2 linked regions of the Peribacillus sp. FSL E2-0218 genome follow. The protein of the gene in region 1 binds, or shares a complex with, the protein of each later gene. Links are inferred from orthologs where the notes say so. Each region holds a gene or a part of one and is shown in the gene's direction. Other genes may lie near its edges.

The links.
Region 2: the proteins of MHI53_RS18610 (region 1) and MHI53_RS23415 are in contact, whole or in part, in an NMR structure (PDB 1J6T), measured with the Escherichia coli proteins. The link is inferred for Peribacillus sp. FSL E2-0218 from one-to-one orthologs.

The regions. Positions count from the first base shown.
Region 1 is NZ_CP150304.1:3,867,905-3,874,952, reverse strand. The notes cover bases 2,209-5,108. They hold MHI53_RS18610 (PTS mannitol transporter subunit IICBA), read left to right. Parts: upstream 2,209-2,636; coding sequence 2,637-4,580; downstream 4,581-5,108. Other genes in these bases: MHI53_RS18605 (BglG family transcription antiterminator), read left to right, coding at 4,667-5,108; MHI53_RS18615 (citrate:proton symporter), read left to right, coding at 2,209-2,421. Outside these bases: MHI53_RS18625 (sensor histidine kinase), read left to right, coding at 1-242; MHI53_RS18620 (response regulator), read left to right, coding at 245-934; more of MHI53_RS18615, read left to right, coding at 1,129-2,208; more of MHI53_RS18605, read left to right, coding at 5,109-6,757; MHI53_RS18600 (mannitol-1-phosphate 5-dehydrogenase), read left to right, coding at 6,763-7,048. UniProt on the Escherichia coli protein: The phosphoenolpyruvate-dependent sugar phosphotransferase system (sugar PTS), a major carbohydrate active transport system, catalyzes the phosphorylation of incoming sugar substrates concomitantly with their translocation across the cell membrane.
Region 2 is NZ_CP150304.1:4,824,302-4,831,137, reverse strand. The notes cover bases 2,451-5,138. They hold MHI53_RS23415 (HPr family phosphocarrier protein), read left to right. Parts: upstream 2,451-3,509; coding sequence 3,510-3,767; downstream 3,768-5,138. Other genes in these bases: rpoN (RNA polymerase factor sigma-54), read left to right, coding at 5,125-5,138; MHI53_RS23400 (hypothetical protein), read left to right, coding at 4,875-5,018; clpP (ATP-dependent Clp endopeptidase proteolytic subunit ClpP), read right to left, coding at 3,852-4,457; whiA (DNA-binding protein WhiA), read left to right, coding at 2,536-3,489; MHI53_RS23425 (YvcK family protein), read left to right, coding at 2,451-2,469. Also shown: MHI53_RS23435 (8-oxo-dGTP diphosphatase), read left to right, coding at 90-548; RNase adapter RapZ, read left to right, coding at 594-1,493; more of MHI53_RS23425, read left to right, coding at 1,483-2,450; more of rpoN, read left to right, coding at 5,139-6,462; MHI53_RS23390 (glutaredoxin family protein), read left to right, coding at 6,478-6,720.

The DNA.
Region 1 (7,048 bases):
CCGATATTGGAAATGATCTAGTATTTGAAGTCAGTGACAACGGAAAAGGAATAGCTGAACGTGATATTTCCTATATTTTCAATCGGGGCTTCACTTCGAAAAACAGTGGAAGTCCGAGTGGGTATGGACTTTCAAACGCCGATCAGGTCGTAAAAGAGCTGGAGGGCATCATCGAGGTTCAAAGTGAAAAGGGAAACACCATATTCACCGTGTATCTTCCTAAAAAACGGAGAGGAGGGTAAAAATGTTGAAGATAAGAGCCGTCATAGCGGAAGATGATTTCCGGGTGGCGGATATCCATGAAAAATTCTTGAAAGCCTTTGATGAAGTAGAAGTGGTCGGAAAAGCCGTCAATGCCAAAAAAACATTGCGGATATTGGAGCAAAAAAAACCGGATCTACTTTTGCTTGATGTGTATATGCCGGATCAGCTAGGTACTGAGCTCCTTCCCGACATTCGAAAAAACTTCCCGTCTGTCGATATCATCATGATTACGGCTGCGACAGACAAGGAACAGCTTGAAAAGGCGCTTCACTACGGTGTCGAGAACTATTTGATTAAACCAGTGGAAATGAAGCGCTTCAACCAAGTCATCGGGGAGTACCTTAAAAAAGTCCAGCTGCTGAAATCCAAGCAAGAGATCGATCAGGATTTTGTTGATCTTATAATGAAAAAGGGAGACGCTCCGCAAGAAACGAACGAAGCCGCTGCCCTGCCGAAGGGGGTCGACGAAATCACCTTGACGAAGGTGATCGAGGTTCTCGAAGCAAGCGATATCGGCTTGTCGGCCGAACAGGTAAGCGGTCAGATCGGTGCGTCCAGGACAACGGCTAGACGCTATTTGGAATATTTGATTTCTGTGAAGAAATGCAAAGCGGAAGTCGTATATGGATTGGTCGGCAGGCCCGAGCGAAGATATTATAAAATTGAATAGTGCCTATTGGATACCTCCTCTAATTGGAGGTGTTTTTTTGTTGGAATCAGGGACCCTGTTCACCTGTGAAGTGTCTCCGTGAACACAATGAACACAATTAACAAAATAGTTTTAAAACACAATAAATTGAAAACGCTTACAGATAAAGCGTTTTCCGATACAATTTATCTTATTAGAAGATGAGGAGTGATCATATGCTCGCTTTATTGGGATATTTGATGATTTTGGTATTTATGATATTAATAATGACAGGGCGACTTTCAGCCATGATAGCTTTGATTGTAGTACCAAGTGCTTTTGCGCTAATCGGCGGATTTGGCGGCGAGATGGGTGCAATGGCGCTGGAAGGAATCAAAAGTGTGGCGCCAACGGGAATCATGATTTTATTTGCGATTCTTTTCTTCGGCATTTTGATCGATGCTGGCGTTTTTGATCCGATCATTCGGACGATCCTTAAGCTTGTAAAAGGAGATCCAGTGAAAATTGCCATCGGCACGGCAGTCTTGGCGTTGCTGATTTCGTTGGATGGAGATGGTACAACCACTTATATGATAACGATATCCGCCATGCTTCCGCTTTATAAACGGATTGGAATGAAACCGCTTATATTGGCAGGCATTGCCGTTTCATCATCCGGTGTCATGAACCTTCTTCCTTGGGGAGGACCGACAGCACGGGTGATGACCGCTTTAAAGCTTGAAATGTCCGATGTTTTCACCCCAGTCATTCCTGCAATGATTGGCGGAGTCCTATTCGTCTTATTCATGGCTTATTGCCTTGGTAAAAAAGAAAGAAAACGGATCGGTATCATCGAAATCGATCAATCGATTGCGGCCCAGCATGCGGCAGCAACGGAAGATGCTTATCTTAAACGTCCTAAATTGATTATTTTCAATTATGCGTTGACGCTGACCCTTCTTGTGGCGCTGATCATGGAGCTTATGCCTTCGGCGGTCTTGTTCATGGTAGGTTTTGCAATCGCCATCACGGTCAATTATCCTAAGATCAGTGACCAAAAAGAACGGGTTGCCAATTACGCTGACAATGCTTTATCGGTTATTTCAATGATTTTTGCTGCTGGTGTCTTTACTGGGATTCTTGCCGGCACGGAAATGGTGGATGCGATGGCTAACTCTTTGATCCAGCATATTCCTGACCAAATGGGTGCCCACTTTGCCGTCATTACAGCCGTCATCTCCGCACCTTTTACCTTCTTCATGTCCAATGATGCATTTTATTATGGGGTACTTCCATTGCTTGCAAAAGCGGGAGCCGCTTATGGAATCGATCCTGCCTTGATCGGCCGAGCTTCCTTGTTAGGGCTGCCTGTTCACCTATTAAGCCCGCTCGTCCCATCTACCTATCTATTGATTGGAATGGTAGGGGAAGATTTCGGAGCCCTGCAGCGCACCTTCTTGAAATGGGCCTGCGGATCGACGCTTGTCATGATTGTGGTGTCTGTCATATTGGGCATCATCCCTCTATAAAACGTAAAGGTAAGGTCCCATTCGATCTGAATGGGACCTTTTTCTTTTGATCTCATGTTAAAATGGAACACAACCTGAATAAAACTGGAAAAATGAGAAACATTATGTTTGTCTTCCCTTCCGCGACAAAGTTAGCTTTAGCTTTTATTGAATACGGAAGGTACGTGATTTAAGATGAATGTAAAATATATCATTAATGAAGGGGAGAGAGTAAAATGGCTCACTTTAATATAAAGGTTGCAGTTCAAAAGTTCGGTAACTTTTTAAGTTCAATGGTCATGCCGAACATTTCAGCTTTCATCGCTTGGGGGTTAATCACGGCCCTATTCATTCCATCGGGCTTCCTGCCAAATGAAAGCCTTGCCAAAATGGTTACTCCGATGGTCACGTTCTTACTGCCGATTTTAATTGGGTATACAGGTGGTAAGCTAATTCATGATCACCGAGGAGGCGTAGTCGGTGCCATCGCGACTATGGGTGTCATCGTCGGGTCTGACATCCCGATGTTCCTTGGTGCGATGATCATGGGACCATTCGGTGGGTATGTCATCAAGAAATTCGATCAACTGATCGAAGGTAAAATAAAAGCAGGATTCGAAATGCTTGTCAACAACTTCTCGGCTGGGATACTTGGCGGCTTGCTGGCCATTCTATCATTCCTGGCCATCGGGCCGGCTGTTGTCGTCTTTACAGGATGGCTTGTAGCAGGAGTCGATTGGCTTGTCGGTACAGGCTTGCTGCCATTGACGAGTATCCTGATCGAGCCTGCGAAAGTATTGTTCTTGAACAATGCGATCAATCACGGTGTATTATCACCAATCGCTCTAGAGCAAGCGAAACAAACAGGATCTTCCATCCTGTTCCTGCTTGAATCGAATCCAGGACCTGGTCTTGGCGTCCTGCTTGCTTATTGTATCTTTGGAAAAGGAACGGCGAAGAGATCGGCGCCAGGAGCTGTCATCATTCAATTCTTCGGCGGGATCCATGAAATTTATTTCCCTTATATCCTGATGAAGCCGATGTTATTCATAGCGGTCATCCTTGGAGGCATGAGCGGAGTCTTCACTTTGGTTCTATTGGGCGGCGGCTTATTCGCGCCTGCTTCACCAGGAAGCATTTTTGCCATTACGGCCGTAACCCCGCATCATGCTAGCGCATATATTGCTAACTTTGCCGGTGTACTTGTCGCTGCAATCGTATCATTCGTTGTCGCTGCATTCATCTTGAAAACAGGAAAACAATCCGAAGAGAACATTGAGGATGCGGCGAAGAAAATGCAAGAAATGAAAGGCAAGAAAAGTTCTGTTGCCAATGTGTTCGCTTCAGAACCGGGAACAATGCCTACAAACGTCAACAAAATCATTTTTGCATGCGATGCTGGTATGGGCTCAAGTGCAATGGGAGCTTCGCTGCTTCGCAAGAAGGTGAAGGAAGCCGGAATGAATATCTCGGTAACCAATACGGCGATTTCAAACATTCCTGCCGATGCCCAAATCGTCATTACCCAGGAAGAGTTGACGCCAAGGGCCAAAAATAAAGTGCCTAATGCGTATCACGTATCCGTCGATAACTTCTTATCTAGCCCTGAGTATGATTCATTGCTTGCACGTCTTCAGGATGACGGTACAGATGAGCTGCATGAGATTGTCGAAGAGGCGGAAGAAAAGGTTCCCGGTGTTCGCAAGCATTCCATCGAACCGGGTATTGAGGAAGTAGAACAAGCTGATAATGAATTGCTTCGTGAAGAAAATGTCTTCCTCAATCAACAATTCGCCAATAAGGAAGAAGCGATCCGTTTTGCCGGAAGAGCTTTGGTCAAAGCAGGTTACGTTAAGGAAAGCTATATCGAAGCAATGATTGCCCGCGATGAGATGACTTCAACTTATATGGGAAATGATGTAGCGATCCCACACGGAACCGAAGAAGCGAAGAAGGATGTTCTTAAATCCGGATTCACCGTTTTACAAATTCCTGATGGGGTTGACTTTGACGGTCAAAAAGCACGATTGATATTCGGGATAGCCGGTAAGGATGGCACACATCTCGAAATCCTATCTGGCATTGCCGTCACATGTTCCGAAATGGAAAACATTGAAAAAATGGTCAAAGCCACAACAGCCAGGGAATTGATGGATATCATCAATGTAGAAAAAAATTAAATATTTCTCACCATGAATAGAAAAGCGTTTTACGCTTTTCTATTCAGTATTTTCTCGTGTTACTCCACCTGAAATGAGTTGGTAGCATGTATATTACTTCAAGGGAAAAATCAATCTTGGAATTGATCATAAAAACGTCTGGAAAGCATACGGCCGTTTCCATTGCCACACAATTGAATGTGAGTGTCCGCACGGTTCAGCGTGATTTGAAATCGATAGAAAAAATCCTGCAATCTTTTGAATTGCAGCTAACACGCAACACACATGAAGGGTTGTCCATCGACGGCAAGAATGAACAAATCTTTCGGCTAGTGCAGCACCTGATGGGGAATCATCCAATTGATCAGACGCCGCAAGAAAGAAAGCTGCACCTTCTTTTGGCTTTAATTCAGGAAGAATCGTATAAAACGCAAGCTCTTGCGGTGAATCTGGGCATCAGCATATCGACCCTTACCGTCTATTTGGACGAATTGACGGAGTGGCTAAGGAATTTCAATATCGTGATTACAAGGAAAAGGGGAGTGGGGATAGAGCTTGCCGGTACTGAAGAAAATAAACGGAAAGCACAGGCTGCCTATTTCCTACACTTCTTTAATGAAGAGCTGATCGAAAGCTTATTCTTGCTCCAAGAAGGGGAAATCCGCAAAGGGAAAATTCTCGACTATTTTGATCCCGACTATCTTTTGGCCATTGATGGCGTGCTGAACTCAACCTTCAATAGTATCCATTCACGTTTGGCCGATAGCGGGTATATAGGGTTGGTCGTACATATCTACGTAACTCTCCAAAGGAATGAAAGCCAATTTTATTTGGAGAAGGACTTCAAAAGACTAAGCGATCTCTCGGATGAGAATAACCTGATGGATAAAATCTGCAAGGAACTCAAGACCAAGCTCAAGGTTTCCTTTACAATCGATGATATAAGCTATTTGGCTGCCATCCTGAAAGGCTCCAAACTTCATGCCGCCGATGCCGTTCCGTATGACAGCGTGTTGCTGGGCCAGCTCATCAGGAACTTGATCAAGGATGTTTCAGAGCAGCTGCAAATCAACTTGACCAAGGATTTTCCGCTGTATCAAGGGCTTCTTGCCCATATGGAGCCTTCGCTTTTCAGGATCAAACAGGAAATGGGATTATACAATCCCTTAACGGAAGATATTAAACGAAAGTATCCCGTTCTCTTTTTAGCCGTTAAGACCGGCCTGGAAAAGGAATTCAAGGAAATCAAGGAATTCCCTGAAGATGAGATAGCCTTCATCGTCCTCCATTTCGGATCTGCCTTGGTACTGCGGGAAGAGGAAATTGCCATCAGGGCGCTCATCGTTTGTCCGACGGGGATAGGTACATCAAAAATGCTGGCCAGCCGGATCAAAAAAGAAATCATCGAAATCCAGACGGTTGAAATTAAAACGATCAAGGATATCCAGATGCACGACAGCCTGCAAAATTATGATGTTATCATTTCCACCGTTCGCCTTCCGTATATCGATATGGATTATATTCTCGTATCCCCTCTTTTGAGTGAAGAAAATATCGAGAATATCAGGAATTATATCAGGAAGAATATTGAAAAGTTCACGAAGAATAAACGATATCGGAGTCAGGCGGCCAACAAGGATTCGACTTCGAAAAAACCTGACGGCGAATTAAGGGAAGTTTTGCAGGAATTGAAAAGTGCCCAGGAAAGTATCCAGTCGATCATTGACAATTTCCGGTTATATCGCCTGCCGCATTTGAAAGGACATCCGGAGATCCTCGCAGAAATGGTTATGATCGCTGAAAAGGAACAATTGATCATCCATGCCGGTGATGTCATTGGAGCCCTGGACGAACGGGAAAAAAAAGGTGGTTTAGGCATTCCTGGCACAAGCTTGGGACTTTTTCATGCCAGGCATAAAAACGTGAAAGAGTTGATATTCCAGATCGCCCGCCTAGAGGAAGATTGTCTTGTCAAAGGAATGGACGGAAAAGTCGTCCATATGAAAAACTTACTGCTGATGCTGGCTCCTGAAGACTTGAGCGTGAAGCAGCAGGAAATTGTCAGCCTGATCAGTTCCAGCTTAATCGAAAGTAATGAATCGATCATGATTTTTTCATCTTCGGACGAAGAACTGATCAGCAAAAGATTGGAAGCCATATTTTTGGACTATTTATATACTAACTTGATAAAGGGATGATTGTAATGAAACAAGCCGTACATTTTGGTGCAGGAAACATTGGAAGAGGATTTATCGGAGCACTCTTTTCACAATCTGGATATCATGTCACATTTGTAGATATAGCTGAAAAAATCATCGATCAGTTGAATGAAAAAAAGCAATACCAAGTCAAATTGGCAACGGATCAACAAGAATCGGTCACGGTGGAAAATGTCTCAGGCTTAAATAGCTTGAACCAGGAAGATGAAATCATAAAAGCCATATCGGAAGCAACCTACCTTACCACGGCGATCGGACCGAATATCCTGC
Region 2 (6,836 bases), 960 kb from region 1 along the record:
AGCATTTGTAAATCGTCAAATGGATATCGAACGGCGATTTATGGTGAAGGTTCCTATAGTCGAACAGAGGCCAAATCGAGGTGAAGAACATGCAACGTGTCACAAATTGTGTACTGATCAAGGATGGACAAATCCTCTTATTGAAAAAACCTAGACGCGGATGGTGGGTAGCCCCAGGTGGCAAGATGGAGCCCGGAGAGTCCATACGTGATGCCTGTATTAGGGAATATCGTGAAGAAACGGGCGTTTATTTAAAAAACCCTTCCATCAAAGGCATTTTCACTTTCATCATGAAGGACGGAGATAAAGTGCTTTCGGAATGGATGATGTTCACTTTCTTTGCAACGGATTCCGATGGCGTCAACTTGGATGTTTGTGAAGAAGGCGAACTTAGCTGGCATCCAGTCGATGATGTCAAGAAACTGGAAATGGCTGAAGGCGACTTTCACATCCTGGACTATATGGTTCATGGGCGTGGAATCATTTACGGAACCTTTACCTACACGCCTGAGTTTAAGTTACTTTCGTATCGTTTGGATCCAGGCTAATGGTTGCTATATAAAAAAGATTGTTAAACATGGGGGCGGAGAACAATGAATACAGGGCAGATGAATGAAACGCAATTGGTCATCATTACCGGAATGTCGGGAGCGGGGAAGACAGTGGCGGTTCAAAGTTTTGAAGACCTCGGCTTTTTTTGCGTCGATAATTTGCCGCCCACACTATTGCCGAAATTTTTGGAGTTAATGAAGGACTCGGGGAATAAGATGAATAAAGTGGCGCTTGTCATGGACTTGAGGGGGCGGGAGTTTTTTGATTCGTTATTTCTCGCACTTGATAACCTTACGGATACATCATCGGTATCTCCAAGGATCCTCTTCCTTGAGGCTGATGACGATTCCTTGGTGCGCAGATATAAAGAGACGAGGCGAACCCATCCGCTTGCACCATTGGGGCGGCCATTGGAAGGCATTAAAATGGAACGGGAACTTCTGGATGAATTGAAGGGCAGGGCGCAGCTGATTTTCAATACGTCACAACTGAAACCGCGCGAATTGAGGGAGAAAATCGCTTCGGAATTTTCTTCCGATAAAAGGGTCGGATTCACGGTCAACGTGATGTCCTTTGGTTTCAAGCACGGCCTGCCGATAGACGCTGACCTTGTGTTTGATGTGCGGTTCCTGCCAAACCCATATTATATCGACCACATGAGGCCGAAGACTGGCTTGGAACAGGAAGTGTCCAGTTACGTTTTGAAATGGAGCGAGACCCAGAAGTTCTTGGAAAAGGTCACCGATTTACTAGCTTTCATGCTTCCCTACTATAAACGGGAGGGGAAAGCGCAGCTTGTGGTTGCGATTGGATGTACAGGCGGTCAGCATCGTTCCGTCGCTTTGACGGAGTATATCTCGAATCACTTCCAAAATGATTATCGGGTTCAAGTGTCACATCGGGATATCGAAAAAAGTAAGGGGAAAGCAGATGTTAAATAATAAGAAACAGCCTAAGGTCGTGATCATTGGCGGGGGAACGGGCCTTCCCGTTTTATTAAGGGGCCTGAAGAAGCATCCGGTCGATATAACGGCGATCGTTACGGTGGCCGATGATGGCGGAAGCTCGGGCCGCCTTCGTGAGGACATGGATATTCCCGCTCCAGGAGATATTCGGAACGTGCTTGCTGCGTTATCGGATGTGGAACCTCTCGTTGAACAAATGTTTCAGCACCGCTTTCAGAGTCAAAATGAGCTGTCCGGGCATTCGCTGGGGAATTTGATCCTGGCGGCAATGACCTCGTTGACCGGGGACTTTGTCCATGCAATCCAGGAAATGAGCAAATTCCTGAATGTCCGCGGCAAGGTGCTGCCGGCAGCCAACCAAAGCGTGGTCCTCCATGCGGAAATGGATGACGGAACGATCGTTACAGGAGAATCCAAGATCCCCTTCTCAGGAAAGAAGATAAAAAAAGTGTTCTTATCTCCTCGACATATCAAGCCGCTCAGTGAAACCCTTCAGGAAATCAAGCAGGCTGATCTTATTGTCATCGGACCGGGAAGCTTATATACTAGCATTCTGCCTAATTTACTTGTCCCTGGACTGGGGGAAGAGGTCGGCCGTTCCAAGGCTAAGAAGGTGTACATTTGCAACTTGATGACACAAGCAGGCGAGACGCTGGATTATAGCGCAAGCGATCATATTAAAGCGATATATGACCATATGGGCAATGCCTATATTGACAGGATACTTGTGAATAATGAGGAAATACCGGCCGAGATCCAGCAGCGGTACCAAGCTGAATATGCCAAGCCTGTCATGTATGATGTCGAGAGTTTAAAAAGGATGGGCCTTGAGATCATCCAGGAGCGCATTTTCAGCTATGAAGGGAATGTCATCCGGCATGATACAGAAAAAGTGGCCGATTTGCTTTACAATATGCTAATAAATGAAACGAAAAGCCATATAATTCCGTAGATATAGGCAGGGGCGTTTTTTTACTGATAAAAATAGATTACCTGCGTTCGATTGGGGGTGGAATGGATGTCTTTTGCTTCAGAAACGAAAAAAGAGCTTACTACATTAGAGGGAAAGGATTGTTGCGGAAAAGCGGAATTGTGTGCGCTGATCCGGATGAACGGATCCCTTTCATTTTCTAATCGGAAGCTTGTTGTGGATATTCAAACTGAAAATGCAGCGATTGCCAGACGGATTTATACGCTGCTGAAGAAAAGTTATGAGGTCCAAGTCGAGCTTTTGGTCCGTAAAAAGATGAAGCTTAAAAAGAATAACGTCTATATTGTCAGGATGTCATCTGGGGGACAGCGGGTTTTGACCGATTTGGAAATTTTGGGTGACGGATTTGAAATCCTCCATGCGATATCGGATAAGATCGTTGGAAAGAAATGCTGTAAGCGCTCCTATCTAAGAGGGGCATTTCTTGCGGGAGGTTCAGTGAATAATCCGGAAACGTCCTCGTATCACCTGGAAATTTTCTCGCTTTATAAAGAGCATAATGATGCGCTTTGTGAGTTGATGAATAAGTTCGACCTGAAGGCCAAAACGCTTGAGCGCAAAAAAGGATACATCATTTACTTGAAGGAAGCCGAGAAGATTGCCGAGTTTTTAAGTATCGTTGGGGCCCATTCCGCACTATTGAGGTTCGAGGATGTCCGGATTGTCCGTGATATGCGCAATTCTGTGAATCGGCTTGTGAATTGTGAAACGGCTAACTTGAACAAAACGATCGGTGCCTCATTGCGGCAGGTGGAAAATATCCATTACATCGAGGATACGGTCGGATTGAACATTTTGCCGGATAAACTTCGTGAAATTGCCGAACTGAGAATAGCCTTCCAGGATATAACCTTAAAGGAACTTGGCGAAATGGTATCCGGGGGAAGCATCAGTAAATCCGGAATTAATCACCGGCTACGGAAGATTGACGAAATAGCTGACAGGCTCCGTGGGGGAGAGGCTATTGCTGCGAAAAAATAAAGCTTACAGGGGAGATCATGATGGTGGAGAAACAAGTTAAAGTAAAACTGAAAACAGGTTTACAAGCCCGGCCGGCGGCCCTGTTTGTACAAGAAGCTAACCGCTTTCATTCGGATGTATTTCTTGAAAAAGAAGGAAAGAAAGTGAATGCAAAAAGCATCATGGGATTAATGAGCCTCGCCATCAGTTCAGGCGTATCCGTGAAGCTGATCGTTGAGGGGCGCGATGAGAAGGAAGCGCTGGAAGCATTGGAAGAATTCGTTCAGCAAGAGAGTTAAAGAAAGAGGATGCTAAAAGCGCATCCTTTTTTTCATGGCATGCTAAAAGGCCGCGAAGCTCTCGCGGCCTTTTGCTGTGCTGCATTATTTATCTTTTTTATCCTCAAGGATGCTGCGAGTGATGACTTTGTCAATCAAGCCGTATTCAAGGGCTCTTTCGGATGTCATGAAGTTATCGCGTTCCGTATCTCTTTGAAGGACTTCAAGAGGCTGGCCAGTGCGTTCTGCCAAAATCTGATTCAATTTATCTTTCAAGTGAAGGATACGGCGGGCAGCGATTTCGATTTCCGTAGCTTGTCCTTGCGCCCCTCCAAGTGGTTGGTGAATCATGACTTCACTGTTCGGCAACGCATAGCGCTTGCCCTTTTCGCCAGCAGCCAATAGGAAGGCTCCCATGGAAGCGGCCATACCAATGCATACAGTGGATACATCAGGTTTGATATATTGCATCGTATCGTAAATGGCCATACCGGAAGTGATGCTTCCGCCCGGGCTGTTGATGTATAATGTGATATCTTTTTCAGGGTTTTCCGCTTCTAAAAATAGTAATTGAGCAACAATGGAATTGGAAACATTATCGTCGATTCCGCTTCCCAGCATAATGATCCTGTCTTTTAATAAACGGGAGTAAATATCGTAGGCACGCTCCCCACGACTTGTTTGTTCGATAACTGTAGGAATTAAATTCATGTTCATTTCCTCCTTCGATTAAGAGAATCATTTTAAATTCTTTATGTATGTATGATACACTTTTTGGTCAATTTAGGTCAAACAAAACAAATCCTATAAGTGATAATTTGTTCGACAATTTTCTGGTCAAGTCTCCTTCCTCTTTGAATTCATTTGTAATTATGCCGATCAGGGATGAATTTCCACATTATCCATAATACCCAAAAGACAAACTTTTAAACCTGATAACCCTTGCAAAGGAGGGCATTCTATCATATAATGAAGTCTGTCGAATAGATATGAACATTGATTTTTCCAATTCGCCCTCGTAGTGCAACGGATAGAACGCAAGCCTCCGAAGCTTGAAATGCAGGTTCGATTCCTGCCGAGGGCACTGCCAAATCTCCCGCTTAAATTATTTAAGTGGGGGATTTTTTTATGAAAGATGATTTTTGTTGGAATTTCGCGATTTCCATCGAAATCTGTTTGATGGGGACATCCATCGAAAATAAGGGCTTCAGTCTTGAAAAATGGGGATTTTTCAATAAAAGTAGTTGTGAAAATGGCATTCATGACATATAGTATGGAAAACAAATAAACCATTCAGAAAAAAACGTAAGCGTTTTCATGGGTTTTTGTGTAGAATTTTCTCCTGATAATGTAAAATGGAGTGGGGAGGGATGAATCGATGAGTATGAATATGAAAGCAGGATTATTTCAACAGCAAACTTTAAAGATGGCAATGACCCAGGAGCTCATGCAGGCTATTACCTTGCTGCAATACTCCACCCAGGAGCTTTCCGCTTTCTTGGAAAACAAAATGGCCGAAAATCCATTACTGTCCCTAGATCAGCCAACATCTGCATTATTTCAGCCGACCTTTGACCGGAAAAAAGGTAAACGGACCCTTAAAAATACGTATGATGCCAACTATTGGATCGAACAAATCAGTGAAGACACCGTCTCGCTTGAACAGCACGTCATGTCCCAGGTCAATCACCAGCAGCTAACAGGTGAGCAGTATAAGGCGATGCTGCTCTTAATTCATAATCTTGATGAAAACGGTTACTTGCGGATAAATCTGGACGATATTTGCATTGCAGGCATCTCTCCAGCCGTTTTGGAGGAGAGCCTCTCCATTCTACAGCAGCTCGAGCCGCATGGACTTGCAGCGAGAAATCTGCAAGAGTGCCTCTTGCTCCAAGTGATAGCGGAGGGGATCAACCCCCTGGCGGAAAGCATCATAGAAAATCATTTTCTCGACTTTGCCGAAAAGCGTTGGAAAGATCTAAGTAAGAAAATCGGCGCTACAATGAAGGAAATACAAGAGGTATTCGATTATGTGCAAACGCTGAATCCGCGGCCAGCTTCATTGTTCTTCCTGGAAAAACCATCATATATAGTGCCTGATGTCGTTGTCGAGGTCCGTGAAGGGATGCTTCTTGTCGGGAATTACGATGGCAACACACCGAACCTTAATGTCGATAAAGGGTACTTAAACCGGATGAAGAGCCATGGAGATAAAGGAGTACAACGGTTCATTCAGGATAAGTGGCAGGAATACCAATGGATTTCAAGAGGGATTCAACAGAGAAAAGAAACGATATTGAAAGTTATCCAGTGTATCGTCGATAAACAGCCAGCGTGCTTTCATCACGGGCTGAATTACTTGAAGCCGATGACGATGAAGGAAGTGGCCGATGAACTTGGAATACATGAATCGACGGTAAGCCGCGCCGTTAAAGGTAAATATGTGCAGACCCCTTTCGGTACGATCGAGATGCGGATCTTCTTCACAACATCTTTACAATCAGTAGGCCTTGAAGAGGATATGTCCGGCATGCAAGCTAAAAAGGGACTCAAGGCCGCGATCGATGGCGAAAATAAACAAAAGCCGCTATCGGATCAGGATTTGGCTGAACGGCTGAAAGAGGAGCATGGAATCATCCTTGCACGTCGAACGGTTGCCAAATACCGGGAGCAGCTAGGGATACCGTCTTCATCTAAACGAAAAAGATATGACTGAAAAGGGTTGGGTATTTTGGAAACGAATCAGTTTGTTTTATATAGCAGGGCAAGATGTCCGTTATGTGATGAGGCCAAGGTGATACTTGAAGAGGTGAAACGGGAATCAGGCATAGGTTTTAAGGAAATCGATATTCATTCCGATGATGTGCTGCTTGAGAAATTTGCTTTGATGATCCCTGTGATTGAATGGAAAGAAGAAATCGTTCAGTATGGAAAAGTTGATAAATCAGCTCTAAATGGGCTTTTGCAAAAATAATTTTTCAAATCATTTGAAGAAACAATCCGTTCCTGCTAGAATAAAATATGTAGCAGGAATATTTTTTTTATTTCAGGTGGGACATAAAATGACTACGCGGGACATATAGTGTCCAA